DNA from 3 places in the Microbulbifer variabilis genome. Region 1 is predicted to be linked to each of the others. Evidence: predicted binding sites of a transcription regulator. Region 1 holds the regulator's gene; each other region holds the start of a gene.
The links. Region 1 encodes PhoB, which activates phosphate uptake and scavenging genes when phosphate is short. Its sites were predicted from a motif close to TGTCATAAANNTGTAACA; they were not measured.

Region 1 (6,971 bases):
TCGTAGTAAGTCTCCTCGTCCAAGGCGCCTTCACTCTTCGCCACCACACTGCTCACTACCGCATCCCCGGTGATATTCACTGCGGTGCGCACCATATCCAGCAGGCGGTCAACGCCGATCACAATGGCAATCCCCTCCAGCGGCAGTCCCACCTGCTGCAGCACCATACCGAGCATAATCAGGCCGACGCCGGGCACCCCGGCAGTACCAATAGAAGCCAAGGTTGCTGTCAGGATCACTGTCAGGAAGCCAGTCAAGCCGATCTCAATACCAAAGAACTGAGCGATAAAGACCGTAGCCACACCCTGCATAATCGCGGTGCCATCCATATTGATGGTTGCACCCAAGGGGACGGTGAAAGCAGCCACCTTGTTGTCCACACCTAAGCGCTTCTCAACTGTCGCCAGGGTTACCGGTATGGTTGCTGCAGAGGAAGCTGTACTAAAGGCAAAAATCATCGTCGGACGCATCTTTTTCAGCAGCTCAAGGGGCTTTAGGCCACTCAACAGCTTCAGCAGAATCGAATAGACGCCCAGTGCATGAATAATCAAGGCTGCCAGTACCACCAGGAAGTATTTACCCAGTTGCAGTAAGCCTTCTAAGCCCAATCCTGCAAAAGTTTTCGCCAACAGGGCAAAAACTCCGTAGGGAGCAAACACCATCAACACCCCCACCATGCGCAGCACAACGCTATTGAGATCGTTGAAGAAAGCTGCAACGCGCTTCCCTGGCTCACCACAGCGGGAGATCGCATAGCCCATCAATAGGGCAAACACGATAATTTGCAGCATATTGCCCTCGGCCATGGCTGCGACTGGATTGGTGGGAAAAATATTTACCAGCACTTCAGAAAGTGGGGGGGATTCTTTTGGTTGGAAAGAAGACGTTGCCGCAGCAGCAGCCTCACTCACACCGACCCCAGGCTGGAAGATCAGTGCCATGCACAGGGCCAGGGTAATAGCGATAGCCGTTGTCAGCATATAGAGCAGCACGGTTTTACCCGCCAACGGACCGATCCGGCTTCCTTCAGACAGGGCACAGGCACCACTGATCAGAGAAACCAACACCAACGGCACCACCATCAGCTTCAGAGAGGCGATAAAAATTCGCCCGATAATGTCGAACAGGCCACCCGTCAGGTAGAGGTTGATTGCGTTGGTAACACCCTCACCGAGCAACTGGCTCATATTCAGGATATTGATCAGGATTCCCAGCCCAATACCCGCGATCATCCCCAGCAGAATTTTGGTCGTAAGCCCCATAACAAGCTTCTCTTTATAAATTCATTGTTTTCATTAAAGGGAGCACTATATCCATTGCCGCCCCGGTGAGCAAAAATCCAACGGAGTGGCGCCAGCCGCCAGTGGGCAGGGTACAATGCCCTTTTTACCGACTGCGGAGTTATCGTTGCACCAGTCTCCATTTGTACCTGCGGGCGATTGGCGGGGGCGGCCATTTGAATCGGCACAGTTCCAACCACCAGAAAACCTGATGCCGTGGCTGGCATACACCGGTTCGCTCACCGCTGCACTGAAGCAACTGAGTGGAGGGGATTTCAGTGTGCAGGTACTTGGTCAGAGCTGGCAGCTACCCCGCGCGGAGGAATGCCGCGCGCTCAATTTAAATCGCCACAGCCGCGCCCTGGTACGGGAGGTACTACTGATAGGGTGTGGCCAACCCTGGGTTTACGCGCGCAGTGTACTTCCCCTGCGCAGTTTGCAGGGCAAGTCCCGCAACTTACGCAGTCTCGACGACCGCCCTCTGGGGGAGCTGCTGTTCAGCGAACCAGGGATTCGCCGAGGCGAAATAGAGTTCAACCAATTGCGGCGCAACCCCGACTTGCAGGCTCAAGGACTCTGCGACGGCGGCGACAGTGCCTGGGGGCGCCGCTCAATTTTTTGGCTGCGGGGCAAACCCCTTTTGGTCGCAGAGGCCTTTCTATCGCAGTTCTGCCCCGATGACCCACCTGCAGTCCCCGCAAACCAATAACCAAATACAGGGAGATTAGCCACCGTGATTAGCCAACAAATCGCCGCGCGCTGGCCCGCCGCAATGCCCTACTGGCAATTGGCGCGTATGGATAGGCCCATTGGCTCCCTATTACTTTTGTGGCCCACTTGGGTCGCACTGTGGCTTGCGGCGGGGGGCTGGCCAGGGCTGCATCTATTTGCAGTGTTCACTTTGGGCGTCATCCTGATGCGTGCGGCCGGCTGCGCGATAAATGACTTCGCCGACCGCGAGATTGACGGCCATGTTAAGCGCACCGCCACGCGCCCCCTGGCCACCGGTAACGTTACTCCCAAGGCGGCTCTTGGCCTATTCGCCGGGCTCAGCTTCGCGGCTTTTTTGCTGGTGCTCACCACCAATCAGCTAACGATTTTATTGTCATTGCCAGCACTGGCATTGGCCTTCTGCTACCCCTTTGCCAAGCGGCACACTCACCTGCCTCAAGTCGTATTGGGCGCGGCCTTCAGTATGGGGATCCCCATGGCCTTCGCCGCAGTGACCGGCGAAGTGCCTCCCCAGGCCTGGCTTCTCTATGTCGCCAACCTGTTGTGGACCCTGTGTTATGACACTTTTTACGCCATGGTGGATCGGGATGACGACCTAAAAATCGGAGTTAAATCCACGGCAATTCTGTTCGGGGAAATGGACAGAGCCATGACTGCCACTCTGCAGCTTTTGGTTCTAATGGCACTGGTGTTGATCGGCCAGCGCTTCGGCCTCGGCGCCATTTACTACTTGGCAGTTACGGCTATAGCGGCGCTTTTCGCTTACCAGCAATGGCTGATTCGCAACCGCGATAGAGAGGCCTGCTTCAAGGCATTTCTCCACAACAACTGGGTAGGGTTGGTGTTTTTTGCCGGAATATTCCTGCATTACCTCTTCAATTGATCCAGGTCTGGGAGTTCAGGCATAACCGTCATATATTTGTCATATAAATCCCGTTTAATCCTCGGCCATAACCGGGAACTTCTGACAACAGAGCGGGTATGGCAGCCAAATGCACAGTAAAACGATCCTGATTGTCGACGACGAAGCCCCTGTACGCGATATGCTGCGGGTGGCTTTAGAAATGGCAGACTACCGTTGCCTGGAGGCGGAAAACGCCCAAGAGGCCCACGCCTTAGTCATCGATGAAAAGCCAGACCTTATTCTTCTCGATTGGATGCTACCCGATGTATCCGGAGTAGAGCTGGCCCGCCGACTTAAGCGCGATGAGCTGACCACCGCGGTGCCCATCATCATGCTCACCGCCAAAGGCGAAGAAGACAATAAAATCAAAGGGTTAGAGACGGGCGCCGACGACTATATCACCAAGCCCTTCTCCCCCCGCGAGCTGGTGGCGCGCCTCAAGGCGGTACTGCGCCGCGCCGGCCCGGCCACCCCCGAAGACCCCCTCAGCGCCGGCGATCTGGTACTGGACCCTCTAAGCCACAGGGTCACCATCAAGGGACAGCCGGTGGATATGGGGCCTACTGAATTTCGCCTGCTGACTTTCTTTCTCTCTCACCAGGAGCGCGCCTACACACGCACCCAGCTGCTGGATCACGTCTGGGGTGGCAATGTCTATGTGGAGGAGCGCACCGTCGACGTACACATCCGCCGCCTGCGCAAAGCTCTGGCACTTGACGGTCACGACCGTTATATCCAGACAGTGCGCGGCACCGGCTATCGATTTTCTGTGCAAACTGCCGAAAAAGTGTGACAATCTGCAAAGATCGGCACTGACTCCCGCGGTAACCATTGGTCACTCCCACAGAGGACCGGGTTTCTAAGATGTATTAAGTGCGGGGGTGGACATCAGCCCTCCCGACAACTGCCAGGTAACACGGCAAGGCTATGTTGGATCGCAGTATTGGCGAATTTTCGCGCTTCTTAATTATTGCTCTGGGCTGCTTGACCCTCGGCTTCACCACGTCCGAGTGGTCGCTCACCCTGATTTTAGGGCTGGCAGCCTACCTGCTCTCAGTGCTGTGGCAGCAGCACCGCTTCAATCGTTGGCTTGCCAATGGCCGCCGCGGCCCCGCTCCCACTGCTTTTGGTATCTGGGGTGAAATCTATGACGACTTCTACCGTATGCAACGCCGTCACCGCCGTGAGAAGCAAAAGCTGCATGTCATGTTACGCCGTGTTCAGGACAGCACCAGCGCCCTGCGCGAAGGCATTGTAGCCCTGGAAAATGGCGACCACCTGGCCTGGTGGAACCCCGCCGCCGGCGAGCTGCTCGGCCTGCAGTCCAGTGATCAGGGGCAGTCCCTGGTGAACTTTGTGCGTGACCCTGGCTTTGTCAGCTATATGCACAGCGAGGACAACAGCCCTCGCGAACCGCTGACCCTGCCAGCGCCGGGTAATGAAGCCCTGCATCTGCAACTGGAAGTGACCCGCTACGGCAAGGATGAAGCCCTGGTTATCGTTCGCGATATCACCCGCCTGCACAATCTCGAGCAGATGCGCCGCGATTTTGTCGCCAACGTTTCCCACGAGTTGCGCACTCCTCTTACCGTAATTGCCGGCTACCTGGAAACCCTACAGAACAGCGATATGGCCCCCCCTGCCTGGCGGCGCCCGCTGGTTCAGATGGAGGAGCAGGCGGCACGTATGACCACCTTGGTCAACGACTTGCTTCTTCTGGCACGCCTGGAAACGTCAGAGCGAAAAACGGGTGACGTCTCTGTAGATGTGCGCGAGTTGATGGAGCGAGTTGCCCGCGAAGCGCGCAGCTTTAGCGGCGACCGTCACCAGGTCAGCGTAGCGTGCGAAGGGGATTGCAGTATCCGCGGCGATGCCAGTGAGCTGCACAGTGCTTTCGCCAACCTGGCGCTCAATGCGGTGAAATACAGCCCGGGGAACGGGGAGATACAACTGCGCTGGTGGCAGGATAACGATGGCGGCCACTTCAGTGTGCGGGACCAGGGTATCGGTATAGACTCGCTGCATATCCCGCGCCTTACCGAACGTTTTTACCGGGTAGACCCCGGCCGCTCCCGCGACAGCGGCGGCACGGGATTGGGCCTGGCTATCGTCAAGCATGTACTGTTGCGCCACGGTGCGGAAATGAGCGTGCACAGTGTCCCAGCCCAGGGCAGTACTTTCACCCTGCATTTCCCCTCCACCAAGCTGGAAGAGAGCCCCTCACGGGAACTAATGGAGACCGAGGGCGCGGATTCTTGATCCACCCCCTCAATGATAAAACTATTCAAATTCTGGCAGCTTTACCGGCTCACCATTTTTGATATAGGTAGCCTCTTCTTCATCGTGCACCGGGGTGCTCTCCCGGCGCAGGATCAGGTGGTGCAACTTTAAATCCCCATCTCTTAACAACAGATGCTCATTGCCATTGTCATCCACAGGCAGAGGCTTGTTTCCCACCAAAGCATCGCGCAGAGCGCGCAGCCGCGGCACATCTTTATAGCGATTCAGGTCATTGGAGAGACGCGTTTTCATGCGCTCACTTTCATGCAGGGCTGCAGCAGTTTCACGATATTTGGCGAAAAAAAACACAGCTGCAATGGCAAACGCCACAACAACGGAAACTTCAAACCATACGGGCATAATCACTCCTTGTTATCGTATTTACGCCAAACGACCAGCTGGTTGTTCGCTGGCAGGTAATTTAGCTCTTCCCGACGCATGCCGACATCACTGGCCAATTGATCCAACCACTCCAGATCACGGATACCGCTATCGGGGTTGCGCTCTTTGAGGTAGGTATCGAAATCCGCATTGCTGGGCCCGATAAAACTGCCATCAATCTTGAAGGGTCCATATACAACCAGCAAGCCATTGGGTTCTAACAGAGTGTGCAGTTTGTGAAAGAATCGCTGTACTGACTCCCTCGACATAATATGCAGGGTATTCGAGGTAAACACCGCATCGAAATTCAGCGCAGGCCAGGGCGCATCGACATCCAGAGTCAGAGGTTCGCGCAAGTTCTGTGCGGGCGCACTCGCCAACCAAGCTCGCACACCGGGCAGCATTTCCGCCCGCTCCGAGGTCTGCCAAATTAAGTGGGGCAGGCGCGGTGCAAAAAAGACCGCGTGCTGACCTGTGCCGCTCCCCACCTCCAATACCTTATGGCTACCATCCAGCAGGCGGCACAGATGAGTAAGAATTGGATCGCGATTACGCGCACAAGCCGGTGCATCCGGCAGGCTGGTATCGCTCATTGCTGTTCATCCCGAGTGAAAACCCAGTCGCGCTCATTGGACATGCCCGAGTTATAGGTATAGCCAGCCACATCAAAGCCCTTAAGCTCCTCCGCTTTCTTCACCCGCTGCTCAATCGCCCAGCGGCTCATCATGCCCCGCGCTTTCTTGGCAAAGAAGCTGATCATCTTATACTGACCATTTTTTAGATCTTTAAAATGGGGGGTAATGACCTCTGCATCAAGCGCCTTGGGCTTTACCGCCTTGAAGTACTCATTAGAGGCAAGGTTGACCAATTCCCGGCTCTTCAGCGCATGCAACTGGGCATTGATCGTCTCAGTAATTTGCTCTCCCCAAAATTCATACAGATTTTTACCGCGGCTGTTTTCAAATCTGGTGCCCATTTCCAGGCGGTAGGGTTGCATCAGGTCCAGCGGGCGCAACAGGCCATAGAGACCGGAGAGCATTCGCAAATGCTTTTGCGCATAACTGAAATCGCGCTTGCCCATAGTTTCAGCGGCCAGGCCGGTATAAACATCCCCCTTAAAGGCGAGTAGGGCCGGGCGCGCATTTTTATCTGTGAAAGGGCGTTTCCAGTCTTGAAAGCGGTCGTAATTCAACACACCGAGCTTGTCGGAAATCTTCATCAAGCTGGAGATCTGCTGTGGGCTCAGATCACGCAGTTCGCCAATTAATGCCGCTGACTCCTTGAGAAAGTCTGGCTGTGTAGTTTCCAGTGTGGGTATTTCACTCTCGTAATCCAGCGTCTTGGCTGGAGAAATCACTATTAACATCGGGTGCCTTACTTATGCTGCTTCGCTT
Region 2 (6,971 bases), 630 kb from region 1:
CTAGTAATCGGGTAGGCATCTTTACCTTTGGGGTCCCAGACCCAGGCGATCAGGTTGGGCGCGCCACTCACGGGCAGTTTGCTATCGGGAAATTCCACTTCTTCTAATGCAGCTACTCCGCTCTTGGCATTGGCTTCGATAAATTGACCGGCGCGGTTTTCCAGGATTGCTACCGGTAAATTGACGATGTTGGCAAAGCCGTGCTCCACATAACCGATGGCACCGGGTATTTCTCGTACTTTGGCCGCTACACCCTGGTTACCTGGTGCGATTTTAAAAGTCGACAGTCGGGGCCAGTCGGGTGTTCGGTCCAGGCCAATATTCTCACGGAACTCTTCACTAACGGCGCTGAGGTGGCCGGAAAAAATATAGGAAGTTCCGGAGCTCTCAGAGCGGGTAACCACTGAAATATCTGTGCGTGGTAATTTAATATCTGGATTACTGGCGGCGATGATTGGATCGTCCCAATGGCGGATCTTGCCCATAAAAATGCCCACATAGGCTTCCCGCGATAGTTTCAGTCTATTGATACCCGGTAAATTAAACACTAACACTACTTGCCCGGCAGTGACGGGTAATACAACACCTCCCTCTTTGAGTTTCTTGAGTTGATCGACTTCTATGGCCGCATCTGAGGCGGCAAAATTTACTGTATGGCCGAGGAAATCGCGGATGCCGTCCCCGCTATTACTCATTTCATAAAAAATAAAAATATTGTTCTCGCGGTGGGTAAACTGGCGAAACCACTCCACATAAATCGGATAGGGGAAACTGGCGCCACTGCCCCGCAGATTAACGGGGTTTTCTGGCACCTGGGCTTGCACTTGTAGGCCGAAGAGTGAAATGCCAGCGGTCACCGCCAGTATGGCTGCAAGGCGGCGTAGTACCGCGGTGTACCTCGATAACATGGGTTACCTCAACTGAAGGGTCACCGGTCTCTTATTGGAGACCAACGACGAGCCGCCAAAAATAGGCTTCGATTAAAAAATTCTAGCAGGACCGGCGGCTTCGTGTGAAAGTGCGCCGTTCTGGGATGACTAGCTGCCCACTTCACCGCCATCGTCCCTATAGATGGCCAATACCGAGGGGCGCGGTGGCAGTTCCGGGTTGTTATCCGGCCAGCGGTGTAAGGGGTGGTCGTAAGTAGAGTTGAGGGCGTCGGCAGGGTGTTGCACTGCGATAAACAGAGTTGTGCCATCGGGAGTAAACTCGGGGCCGCACACCTCAGCGCCCTGCGGGCATCCAAAGAAGTGTTTGGGCGCGGCGCGCATTGGCCCCTCGGTGGCCATGGCCCAGAGGCCGTCGTGGAAGCCGAAACGCTCGCAGCCGTCAGTGGCCACCCACATGTTGCCATGAGGATCGAAGGCGACATTGTCCGGGTTGGTAAACCAGCCGTGATTAGAAATATTGTAAGTGGATTGCTGCCCGTAAGCGCCGCGCTCCTTGGGGTTCTCCGCATTGGGGTTGCCGCCAAGTAAAAACTGTTGCCAGCGGAATTGGTCACTGGTGTGATCTCGGCCGGTTTTTTTACCAGGCTTGATGGGGGGCACAATTTCCAAAATATGCCCGGCAGTATTTTGGTGACGGGGATTAGCCGCATCCACACCGTCTTCGGCGCGGCTTTTATTCTTGGTTAGCATCACATAGGTGCAGTCGTTGTGGGGATTGGTCTCTACATCCTCCGGGCGGTCCATGGGAGTGGCGCCCAGCAGTGCAGCGGCCTGGCGTGCGTCAATCAAGACATCTGCTTGATTATGAAAACCGTTGTTGCTGTTTAGAGGGCCCTGCCCAAAAACTAGTGGCAACCATTTCCCACTTCCATCCGCATCAAAGCGTGCCGCATAGAGGGTGCCTTCGGTCAGTAAATTGCGATTGTGGGTTGGATCTTTGGGCAGATAAGCCTCTTTGGAGACATAGCGGTAAACGAATTGGTGTTCGTCGTCATCGCCGCCATATGCCACCACCGGTTGGCCCGGCTTACAGACCAGGGTAAAGCCCTCGTGTTCAAAGCGGCCCAGGGTGGTCAGCTTGCGCGGTATAGATTGCGGGTCGTAGGGGTCGTATTCCACCATCCAACCAAAACGATTGGGTTCGTTGGGTTCTTGCTGTATATCGAAGCGCGGGTCGTAATCACCTAAGTTGCGATTGTGGGGCCTTACGCCGAAGTCAAGGTGATTGCGCGCCTCGCGAGTATCCTCGATTTTGTTGGGATCTCCTTGGAAGGCGCCACCAAATCCCTCCTCGGCCACCAATACCGTGCCCCAGGGAGTCTTGCCACCGGCGCAGTTGCCAATGGTACCGAGCACCTGGGTGCCAGAGGGATCTGCGGTTGTTTGCAAGCGTTTGTCTCCGGAGGCGGGGCCACTAATTTGCATCGGCGTGGTCGCGGTGATGCGGCGATTGTAGGGGCTCTCCAGAACCGGCTGCCAGCCTTTGTCGGTACGTGTAATTTCTATTACCGAGTGGCCACAGGCGGCTAGTTCTATGGCTACATGCTCGGCACTGACTCCCCGCGTGGCACTGTACTCATCGTTGTAACCAGAGAACATCAGGTGTGGTTGGGTGTACTCGTGATTTACACATAGTAGGCCGCGATCGCTGTTACCACTCTGGCAGTGGATATCTCCGTGCCCGGCAGGGGTATTCTCCGCCAATGGCATAAAGGCGATAAAGTCGTTGTTATAGCCAAAGCGTTGAGATTGTCCCTTCGCCGTCAATTGTTTCGGCTCAAATTCTTTGAGGTTAGCGACAATGGGGTCGCCCCACCGTAGCAGGATATCGGCGCTGTAACCCTGCGGTAAATGATGATTGAAGTCCAAGCTGTGGGGAACTTCCTGAAATGAGAGATTCTCCCGATGATGCTCCGATCCGCAGCCAGACATAAAGCTGGTTGCGGCGCCCGCAGCCGTGGCACCACCAATGGCCTTCAATAGCTTTCTACGGTCAGGGTTTTTAGGGGAATCTTTCATTGCTGCTGCTCCGTTGCGGGGAACCTAATAAAATTAAATTAACCTGACCTAATTAAATCGATGACATATCTTTTCCGCTATCGATTAATTAAAAGAGGTTAATAAAAAGCGATAAATAAGAATATTTAATTTATCTGGGAATTTTTCCAGCTATTTCTGAAAGCTTGATGACAGCTTAAAAAAACCGTCATGTAAAGTTCATAGTCGCCTACTAGTCTGCGCCCCAATAAATACGCCGCCGGGACTAATTGGAGTGGGACGCCATGAAAAGCACAACCATCAATTTTCAAACGCCCAACACCCCCGTTACCGCGCTTGCCATAGCAGTTTTTTGTGCTAATAACGGCTTGAGTGCCAATGCTTATGCACAAGAGAGCCAGGCCCGCACCATGGAAACGGTGACGGTTACTGCTCAGGCCAACAATGCGCGCAGCGACCTGGATCGTCAGCGTGACTCCAACAAGCTGGTGGCAGTACAAACTTCTGATGCCATTGGTGAGTTGCCGGATGCCAATGTAACAGAGGCCCTGCAGCGGATGCCTGGAGTCTTTATTGCCCGCGACCAGGGTGAGGGACGTTTTGTGGGGGTGCGCGGTATTGATCCCAACTTGAATGCCGCCAGCATCAATGGCGTCAGTCTGCCCGCACCAGAAATTGGCAGTCGCGCTGTGGCTCTGGATGTCATCCCCTCAGACCTACTTGCCAGCTTAGAAGTATTCAAAACCCTTACACCGGATATGAGTGCAGACTCCATCGGCGGGGCCATAGAAATCAAGAGTATTAACGCGCTGGACTACGATGGCAGTCGCTATAAATTCAGTGTTGAAAACAGTTATAGCGAACTGCAAGAGGAGCACAGTCCAAAATATGCAGCCACCATGACCAATGTTTTCGATCTTGATGGCAACAGGCGCTTTGGTGTCGCTCTGGCAGTCAGTCATCAGCAGCGAGATTTCGGTTCTGAAAATATTGAAACCGATGGTAGCTGGGAAGCGCTTGTGGCCGAGGACGGTAGTGAGGGGATTGGGGCAACTGAAATAGAACAGCGGGATTACACCATTACTCGTGAGCGCACCGGTATGGCCGCGAATTTCGACCTGAAATTGAGTAGTGGTGCACGAATCTATCTGCATAATCTCTATTCCGACTTCTCAGATCAGGAGATCCGTCAACGCAATTCCTGGAAACTGGATACAGAGCGCGATGAGCCAGAGACGATTTCCAGACATAGCGCCATTTGGGAAGAGGCGGCACTGGAAAAATCCTTGAAAGATCGTCTGGAAGAACAGGAGATTATTTCAACAGTATTGGGTGGAGAGCATAATTTCGAACAATGGGGTCTTGCCTACGTGCTGGGTTATTCTTACGCGGAGGAATCTGAGCCACATCGACGCGATACCGACTTTGTCCTTGAACCGCTGCGCCTGGGTTATGTGGAAGCGGGTAAAACTCCGCGTATGGCAGTGGACAGTAGCGACGCTGAAAAAATATTAGATCCCGCCAATTATCAACTGGACGAGTTGGTTATTGAGGATAATTTCACCGAGGATGAAGAGTTGAGTTTACGTCTGGATTTTACCAGGGAGATAAACTGGGGCAGCTATGACTCAACTGTGCAATTTGGCCTGCACGAACGCCAGAGGGAAAAACGTGGTGATCTGAATGCCAGCGTTTATGATGGTTTTGCCGGTGACTATACCTTGGCAGATTTTGTTCGTAACGATATTAATTACCGTCTCGATACCTTCGGACCGGGAGTTAATCCAGGCAATCTCAATCGATTTATTAATCGCAAGATTGCTAGTTTTGAGATGGATGAAACTGAAACCGCCCTCTCTTCTGCGCGTGATTACCAGATGCAGGAAGACATCAGTGCGCTCTACGTAATGAACACCATCGAACTTGATCGCGCTCAATGGGTCTTTGGAGTACGCTATGAACGCACCGATTTCAGTGCCAAAGGAATGCGTGTGATTGAATCCGAAGAGCCAGTACCCGGTGCCGATTTCATTGCCGATGAGGTCTATGCAAGTGCGGTCAATTATCAGCGCGATTACGATCACTTCTTCCCTAGTGTAAACTTCAAGCTTGATTACAGCGATAATATTGTGCTGCGTGCGGCCTACACCGAGTCCCTGTCGCGCCCCTCGTTTGGCCATCTGAATCCCTCGCCGGCGCAAATTGAGTACGACGATGGTGAGCTAGAAGTGGAAGCCGGCAATCCAGCTCTGCAACCTTATGAATCTCGCAACCTGGATTTCTCCGCAGAATACTACGCGGATCATCTGGGTATGCTATCGCTGGGATTGTTCCACAAGTCTATCGATAATTTTATAGTGATGTCCGATGTTTCCAGTAGCGCGGACTTTACTCAGTATATCGGTAACCTGATAGTGGAAGAGGCCGAAATACTTCAACCTATCAATGGTAAAAGGGCACGGATTAACGGTGCGGAACTGGCTTGGACACAGGGCTTCGATAATGGTTTCCTACTGCGTGCTAACGCAACCTTCACAGACTCTGAAGCCAGTCTAGGATTGGGGCCGGGTCGTCAACGCAGCGACAAAATTTCTATGTCATCCCAAGCAGATCTGGTGGGAAATTTTATTGTCGGTTATGAGCGAGATGCTTTTAGCCTGCGCTTGTCTGCTGCTTTTCGCAGCGAGCGATTGCTGGAGGTAGATATGGAGGATGCATCCCGTGATCGTTATGAAGAGGATCACTTACAATTGGATCTCTCTGTGCGCTACCACTTGAACAACGGTTTACTACTGACATTCACCGGAGTGAATTTGACCGATGAGCCTTATTATGTGCATAACTCTGGTTTCAACGGTCAATATGAAGAGTACGGGTCGACTTATGCCCTGGGCCTGAGTTACAGCACTTTCTAGCGGGACAACATCTAAAACATTTTTAATAAAATTACGGTGTTTATGCACTGCAAGGAGCCTCACACAGGTGGGGCTCTTTCTCCGGAATTGAATGGCTTTCCATGAAAAAACTGCATTTTATTATTGCGATCATGCTCGCCGCTGCGCTACTCGTTAGCTGTGGTCACGATGTGGATTCTGTTTTACGCATTAAAAAGGCCTTGCCGCAACGGGCAATTCCCTTGGGTGCGATAGACGCAGAACAGATTCTGCCAATACGGGTTGGGGCTGAGCAATATTTATTGCTTGCCAGCGAGCGTCGCGGTTTGCTTGTAATAAATTCCTACGGAGAAATACTCGCCTCCCAAGAGGGAAGGGTGGAACGCCTAGCCGTACAAGCTCTGCCTAATGAAACTTTACTGGTGGCCTCCTTCGATGAGCGCCTGGCGCAAATAAATTTACATGAAATACGCCACAGTGATGCTTCAAATAACGTAAATTTTAGGCTACTGGGTAGCCAGAAAATGCCAACGCTACAGAGTGCCCTGTGCTTTTCCCAACAAGAACAGCGCACTCATTTGTTTAGCATTGGTGAAGATGGAATAGGTCGTGAATATTTATTATTCCCAGCCCAACAACAGTGGCAGATGCAAGAAGTACGTCCACTCTATTTTGGTGAGCAAGTTAATGCTTGCGCAGTAAGCCCACGCTCCCAACGCCTACTAGTATCTCAACCACCCATTGGAATCCTGAGCTTAAATACAAACGCGGAAAAGGATGAGCAGCGTAAATTATTCCTTAGTGCTCATTGGCTTGGTGAAGACTTCGGCAATCTATGGTTTGATGCTCGTAGTGAAAGTCTGTGGCTGAGCGCAGGTGATCAGATACATCGCTACCGACTGCCTTTTTCCTCAGAGGAGCCAGAGTGGCACCTTCATATTAACGAGAACCACTCAGCAGTCTCCCCAGTTTTCTTAAATGGTCAGCTCTGGGCCCTGGATGTTGGTCGGGATCAGCTGTTGGTTTTTGATGATGTGGAAAATGATTACTTAGAAACTGAGTCTACAGGATTTGATCCCGAGAGCGGTGATTCAATCGTCAGTGTATTTGCTCGCAATCAGACGGACCC
Region 3 (6,971 bases), 1.6 Mb from region 1:
CTTGTAGTCGCTGGCCGCCACGTTATCGCAAAAAGTTTCCGCCATCATGTATGGTGCAATGGTGTTGGACTCCAATACGCGGCGCCATTCTTCCCGGTCCACTTTGCCAAAACCAGTGCCTTTTGGGCCGTAATATCCCGCATTATTGAGCAAGATATCGATAGGCTCCCCTTTCAAGGCCTTACCGAGAGCAATCATTTGCTCATAGTCGGTTACATCCAACTGGATGGGCTCTATCAGTGGGTATTTAGCCTGTAAGGCGTTGAGTTCATCGGCCTTTTTCAGATCTCTACAACAGGCAAATACACGCCATCCATCCTTGGCAAACTGGGCAGTCAACTCCAGACCTATGCCTCTATTACAACCGGTGATCATTATGGTGCCAGACATCGCCTCTCCTTCAGTGTTATTCTTGCGGATCGCGATCATAGCAACTGTAGAACAATGTACTACTCACCCGACAATCTACTTTGGTTATTACTATTAGCTACCGTGGCTTGGTATATCTGGGCCAATATGGCAGCAAAAGAACATGTCAGACGCGCTGCGACCAATCACTGCAAACAACTGGGAGTGCAACTTCTCGACGATACGGTTGTGCTGGTACGCACCCGCTTAAAGCGTAACCGTCGTGGCCAGATCAGCCTGCAACGCAGTTATGAGTTTGAATTTACTTCCACTGGAGAACATCGCTATTCCGGTGTAGCAATTCTCCACGGCCGCCGTATTGAGCAGCTACAGCTGTCTCCACACCATTTGAGTTAACTTGGTATTTGTTGATGAAACCCGGCCTTTATCGCCACTACAAAGGAAATCTTTACGAAGTCCTGCACACGGCCATCCATAGCGAAACAGAAGAGCTCCTGGTGATCTATCGCGCGCTCTACGGAAACTATATTGTTTCGGCTAGGCCTTACGCTATGTTTAGCGACACAGTCTCAGAGGATGGAAAAACATTCCCCCGCTTTAAACTCGAAAAAGCCTTCGAAATGATGGATAACACCCACGTAAAAAAAGCGCCAGAATAAATAAATCCAATCAGTCTCCAATCCCTGTCTTGCGCCATTTAATGCCAGAGGGATAACCTCTCGTGTCAGACAGAAGCCGATATTAATCGATAAAATTTGGCGCCTGACAAACAAGCTTGATCCTCTCGGACAACCCGCTCTCGAACCCACAAGGAAAACCGGTGAACAACAAGAATATTATGATCTATGGCGCCTATGGTTACACTGGTGAGCTGATTGCCCGCCAAGCTGTAGCGCTGGGTTATCGCCCCATTCTAGCTGGTCGCAATGCTCAAAAATTACAGCCTCTGGCAGAAGCCCTTAATCTCCCGGCCATGGCCATCGACTTGGGTAATACGGAAGTCTTGGAACGCAGCTTGCGAGACGTTTATCTGGTTATCCACTGCGCCGGTCCATTTTCTGCTACCGCTGAATCCATGATGAGGGCCTGCCTCAACACCCGTACCCACTACCAGGATATCACTGGTGAAATTTCCGTTTATGAGACCGCACATCGTCTTGATGATGAAGCCAAAGCCAAGGGCGTCGTACTTTGCCCTGGTGCGGGATTCGATGTCATTCCTACTGATTGCCTCGCTGCCGCATTACACCAAGCTCTGCCGTCAGCCACGCACCTGGCGCTTGGCTTCGACTCGGAGTCGAGTTTAAGCCCCGGTACAGCCAAGACCTCTATCGAAAGCCTCGGTATGGGAGGCGCCATTCGGCGCAATGGCAAAATCGAAACCATTGGCCATGGGCAGCTTACTCGCACCATCGATTTTGGCCGAGGTGAAAAGTTTGCTGTCGCAATTCCCTGGGGTGATATCTCTACTGCCTTCCACTCAACCGGTATCCAAAATATTGAGGCCTACATCCCCATGAGCCCGGCAAGGGCAAAGAAGCTAAAGCGCCTGAATGGATTTCGTTGGCTGCTTCGTACCCAGTGGCTACAAAACTGGCTGAAAGCAAAAGTGAGCAAGTCTGTTCGAGGCCCCAGTGAAGAGCGTCGTGCCGGCCAGAAAACCTGGGTTTGGGGAGAAGTGCGCAATGACCGTCGCGGTGAGCGTAAAGTTGGCCGACTCACCACCGCCAACGGCTACGATGTCACCGTCTCTGGTTCCCTGGCAATCATGCAATATCTCCTCGACTATCAGGGCGAGGGGGGCTATTTCACGCCATCAAAACTCTGCGGCTATAAGCTGGTGGAGGATCTACACGGCTCTGGAACGATCGAAATCAAGCCGGCCTAGCCACTATTCTCAAAACCTTTCTGCTTTTTTCTAACGGGCAAATCATGGAGCCGCGGACAGCTGCTCCGACTCTCTTTCCAGTCATTCCTTTCTTAGCGCCTTATTCACCTATCCTGGATCAATTTTCTGCCAAGCTTTTAAAAGCGGTATATAGGCGTAAATAACATCTATTTTGAGATTTCACTATTACGACATCATTTGGTCAACTCCGTGCAATAATCAATTTTTAAGTTTGCGGCATGCGAGACTTATCCATGAATTTGAAGAGTATTGATGTGTCCCTGGTTCTGTATCTTACGGAACGGGCGTCACGTCCCACTTCACGCAGACGGTACCTTTGGCTATCCAAATCTGGAGATGGCTGGCTCACCGTCGCCGTACTCCTCAGTTATATTATTTCCAACGCCGCCACTCAGCTTTTTATTGCCGCATTCTCTGGCTTGGCGGTAGAGCGTTCTCTCTATTGGACAATCAAAAACACGACCCGCCGCAGGCGTCCACCTCAGGCTATCCCCGGTATACGCCCGATTATTATCGCCCATGACCGTTTCAGCCTGCCCTCGGGGCATACCTCTGCAGCCTTTCTTTTTATTACATTTATGACTCAGCAAGTCAGCCCAATGTGGGGGTTAGGCTATATCTGGGCGACCGGGGTGGGCGCCGCCCGTGTAGGCCTGGGGGTACATTTCCCTTCTGATATTTTCGCCGGTGCCCTTCTCGGTTCATGTGTCGCATTAGCCTCTGGTGCCGTCCTTTTATGAAAATACTCTATGGCGTTCAGGCCACCGGCAATGGACATATTGCCCGTTCACGCACATTGGCAAAGGCATTGCAACAATACCCAGAACTTGAAATCCAATGGCTGTTTTCAGGTCGACCAAAGGAAAACCTGTTTGGCATGGAATTGTTTGGCGACTATTGGTGGCGGGAGGGAATGACCATTGTCCACAGTGAGGGGCGCCTTAGAAGCTTGGCCACGGTTGCCCAGGCTAAATTGCGCCAATTAATCCAGGATGTCCGCAAACTGCCAGTTAGCGAATACGACCTAATCATCAGTGACTATGAACCTGTCACCGCCTGGGCGGCGAAAATGCGCAAAAAGCCCAGTGTGGGTATCGGTCACCAATACGCTTTTTTACACTCGATTCCCATGCCCAGGTATAACTGGCCTTTTCATACCGTTTTACGTATCTTTGCTCCCACAAAAAAAAGCCTGGGTTTGCACTGGCATCACTTTGGCAACCCCATATTACCGCCCATAGTCCCCCCTCAACCCAAACCCGTGAGTGACACAGAAGATTACATTCTGGTCTACTTGCCCTTTGAACACCCAATACCCATGCTGGAGGAACTGGCCAAAGTAGAACGGCAATTTATTGTTTACGGTGTGCCAGAAAATCTGCCCACGGCAAACAATATCCAGATAAAGTCGCCTTCCACACTAGGATTCCAACAGGACTTGGTCAATGCCCGTGCAGTAATCTGTAACAGTGGTTTTGAATTACTGGCAGAGACCCTGGCTCAAGGCAAACCCATCCTAAGCCGACCACTGGCCTATCAATTTGAACAGGAAGCCAATGCCCAAGCACTGGAACAACTAAAGCTGGCGAAGATCGTACGCTCCATAGATGCCAATAGTATTCACACCTGGTTGCAGGAGGGGCCAAAATCTGTACGTATCCAATGGCCAGATGTCGCACAAGCTATTGCTGCCTGGATAGCACAGGGCTGTAAGCAAGACCCCGCAGATCTCGCCCGCAGTTTATGGCGACAAGTGACCCCCCGCCCCACCGAAGGGACTGTACCCACCTACCAGAACGCTACCGACTAACCCTTCTTTTTTTGCGCTATCCGCAGTTGTAAAGACCATTGCCAGTCTATGGCCCACGGCCTTCTACCACCATATCGCCAAGCGCATTCACACAAAAAGTCATTGCCCAATTTTGAGCCTCAGCGTTTACTTATCTGCCATTCAATCACCAACTAGACATTTATTTATCCAGCACTTAAAAAATATTTGATCAGCACGGCACGAGTGTCTATCTCCAGCAATAGTGCAGTGGATTTGAAATTTTTGTAGTCGGACTAATATGTACATTTGCTCCATAAAAAAAATAATGAGGTAAGCATGACTAATTCATTGCTCAACGACCGTGATACCGAATTTCTACTCTATGAATTTCTCGATACCGAAGCGCTGCTACAGCGACCACGTTACAAGGAGCATTCCAGGGAAGTTTTCGATGCAACACTGAAAACCGCACGCACTATTGCCGAAAAATTTTTCGCCAACCACAATGCCAAGGGCGATGCCAATGAGCCCAACTTTGATGGCGAAAAAATACAGATGATCGCAGAGACCAAACAATCTTGGGATGCCCTCTCGGAGGCCGGTTTTCTCGCGGGGCATTGCAATTTTGATGAAGGCGGCATGCAGCTGCCCAAAGCGATAATCAGCACGGCCCTTGGCTATGTTAGTGCCGCAAATATTGCCAGCGCTTGCTACCCCTTCCTGACTATTGCCGCCGCCAACCTACTGCGCTCATTTGCCAGCGACAGCCTAAAGGCACAGTTTTTGCCGCAGATGCTCGATGGCCGCTTCGCCGGCACTATGGCCCTCACAGAGCCCGATCAGGGCTCAGCTCTGGCCGATATCCGCACCAGTGCCGAACAGGCTGAAGATGGCAGCTACCGTATTCGCGGACAAAAGATGTATATCTCCGGTGGCGACCAGTCTCTGACAGAAAATATCGTTCATCTGGTATTGGCAAAAATCAAGGGTGCCCCCGCCGGCGTTAAGGGAATATCCCTATTTTTAGTGCCTAAAATGCTCCTTGATGAAAACGGCCAGGTAGCCCAGCCCAACGATGTAAAACTGGCGGGATTGCTGCATAAAATGGGCTTTCGCAACACGACCTCTACAGTATTGAGCTTTGGTGAGGATCAGGGCGCAGTGGGCTACCTGATCGGTGAGCCTCACCAGGGGCTCAAATATATGTTCCAGATGATGAATGAAGCTCGGATCAGTGTCGGCGCAGGGGCCTCTATTCTGGGCTATCAGGGCTATGCCTACTCCCTGCAGTATGCCAAGGACCGCCCCCAGGGACGCCTGCCTTCCAACCAGGACCCCAGCGCCAAGCAAGTACCCATTATTCAACATGCAGACATTCGCCGTATGCTGCTGATGCAAAAGGCCTATGCCGAGGGTGGCCTGGGCTTAAGTATGTACGCCACTTCTCTTTATGAAGACCAGCACAGCGCACCCACGGAAGAAGAGAGCCAGCTGGCAGCCACTCTGTTAGACCTGATTACTCCGGTAGTGAAATCCTGGCCCTCCAAATACTGCCTAAAAGCCAATGAACTGGCCATCCAGGTACTCGGCGGCGCCGGTTATATTCGGGAATTCCCCCTGGAACAGCTTTATCGGGATAATCGCCTGAACGCCATCCACGAGGGCACTGAAGGTATCCACGCCCTCGATCTACTCGCGCGCAAAGTGCCCAGCAAAAATTTCCAGGCCTACCAGCTGCTGCAAACGGAAATCCGCAAAACGGTATTGGAAGCACGGCAGAAAGAGAGCTTGGTTAGCATGGCCGATACCCTGGAGGAATCCTTGCAAAAGCTCGACGAAACGGGCATGGCCCTGTTTACGCAATTACAGGAGGATGTGGATCGCGGGCTCAGTAATGCCACTCTCTACCTGGATGTTTTCGGCTGCATTATGGTGGCCTGGATCTGGCTGCGACAGGCGGTTATCGCCGCGAATGCCCTGGAAGGAACTACCAGCGAGGAAGATGGCAATTTTTACCGTGGCAAGTTGCACACCGCCCTCTTTTATTTTGAATGGGAACTACCCAATATCCAGCCGCAAATAAGCCTGCTGCAAAGTGGCAATAACCTGCCGTTCGATATGCGAGTCGATTGGTTTTAGCGAGTGACGATCCGGAGGGGCCACGTAGTAACTACAGCAGTACAGTAATTTCCGTGCCCCCTTTGGGAAGAGATTCAGCGCTGATTTGCCCCTGGTAACTCTCAACAATGTCCACCACAACAGCCAGGCCAATACCCTGGCCAGGCTGCTGCTGGTCGGCACGTACTCCGCGCTGGGTTACTTCGCGCCATTTGTCGCTATCTAGGCCGGGCCCATTATCAGCGACCCGGATAGAGAGCTTGCGCCCCTCCTCGGGGTTCTCAATAACAACTCGAACCTGGCCGGCACCGTACTTGTAAGCATTATCGAGCAGGTTGCCAAGCAGCTCCATCAAATCGCCCTCATCCCCATAGAACAGGGCGTTCTCAGTACACTCCCTTCGCACTTCACAGGGCCTGCTGCGATAGACTTTTTCCAGGGCATCCAGGATTTTTTCCAGAAGTGGCGCCACGGCAATACCGCGCAGGATAGACTTAGGGGAGCTGGCTACCGCGCGCTGAAGTTGGTAGCTAATAATACTGTCCATACGCTGTACTTGATCCGCAAGGGTTTTTCCGGCGGCATCGGGGTCCTTTTCCAGGCTCAACCCTTTGAGTACCGCCAGTGGCGTTTTCAGACTGTGGGCCAGGTCCGCCAAGGTATGGCGGGTCTTCTCACGCTGACGCCGCTCATTTTCAATCAACAGGTTCAGGTTGTCGGTAAGCGGGCGCAACTCCAGCGGGAAGTTTCCCTCCAGGCGATCGCTGCCACCCTGCTGCATATCGCGCAGGGCCTGCGCCAGTG

Region 2: a site for PhoB is predicted at 3,125-3,142, ahead of MJO52_RS18370 (PhoX family protein). Genes of this name have one in related genera too.
Region 3: a site for PhoB is predicted at 2,434-2,451, ahead of MJO52_RS06805 (phosphatase PAP2 family protein). Genes of this name have one in related genera too.

The regions. Positions count from the first base shown of each region.
Region 1 is NZ_CP092418.1:4,783,096-4,790,066, forward strand. Features, by position in the region: gene MJO52_RS20945 (dicarboxylate/amino acid:cation symporter) at 1-1,262, opposite strand, end outside; gene MJO52_RS20950 (chorismate--pyruvate lyase family protein) at 1,378-1,989, shown strand; gene ubiA (4-hydroxybenzoate octaprenyltransferase) at 2,053-2,895, shown strand; gene phoB (phosphate regulon transcriptional regulator PhoB) at 3,005-3,709, shown strand; gene phoR (phosphate regulon sensor histidine kinase PhoR) at 3,844-5,175, shown strand; gene MJO52_RS20970 (hypothetical protein) at 5,197-5,556, opposite strand; gene MJO52_RS20975 (DUF938 domain-containing protein) at 5,559-6,170, opposite strand; gene yaaA (peroxide stress protein YaaA) at 6,167-6,943, opposite strand.
Region 2 is NZ_CP092418.1:4,151,731-4,158,701, reverse strand. Features, by position in the region: gene pstS (phosphate ABC transporter substrate-binding protein PstS) at 1-908, opposite strand, end outside; gene MJO52_RS18370 (PhoX family protein) at 1,038-2,969, opposite strand; gene MJO52_RS18365 (TonB-dependent receptor) at 3,233-5,863, shown strand; gene MJO52_RS18360 (phytase) at 5,965-6,971, shown strand, end outside.
Region 3 is NZ_CP092418.1:1,526,936-1,533,906, reverse strand. Features, by position in the region: gene MJO52_RS06825 (SDR family oxidoreductase) at 1-390, opposite strand, end outside; gene MJO52_RS06820 (DUF3301 domain-containing protein) at 445-765, shown strand; gene MJO52_RS06815 (DUF1653 domain-containing protein) at 780-1,028, shown strand; gene MJO52_RS06810 (saccharopine dehydrogenase family protein) at 1,190-2,257, shown strand; gene MJO52_RS06805 (phosphatase PAP2 family protein) at 2,512-3,018, shown strand; gene MJO52_RS06800 (MJ1255/VC2487 family glycosyltransferase) at 3,015-4,088, shown strand; gene MJO52_RS06795 (acyl-CoA dehydrogenase) at 4,386-6,188, shown strand; gene MJO52_RS06790 (ATP-binding protein) at 6,220-6,971, opposite strand, start outside.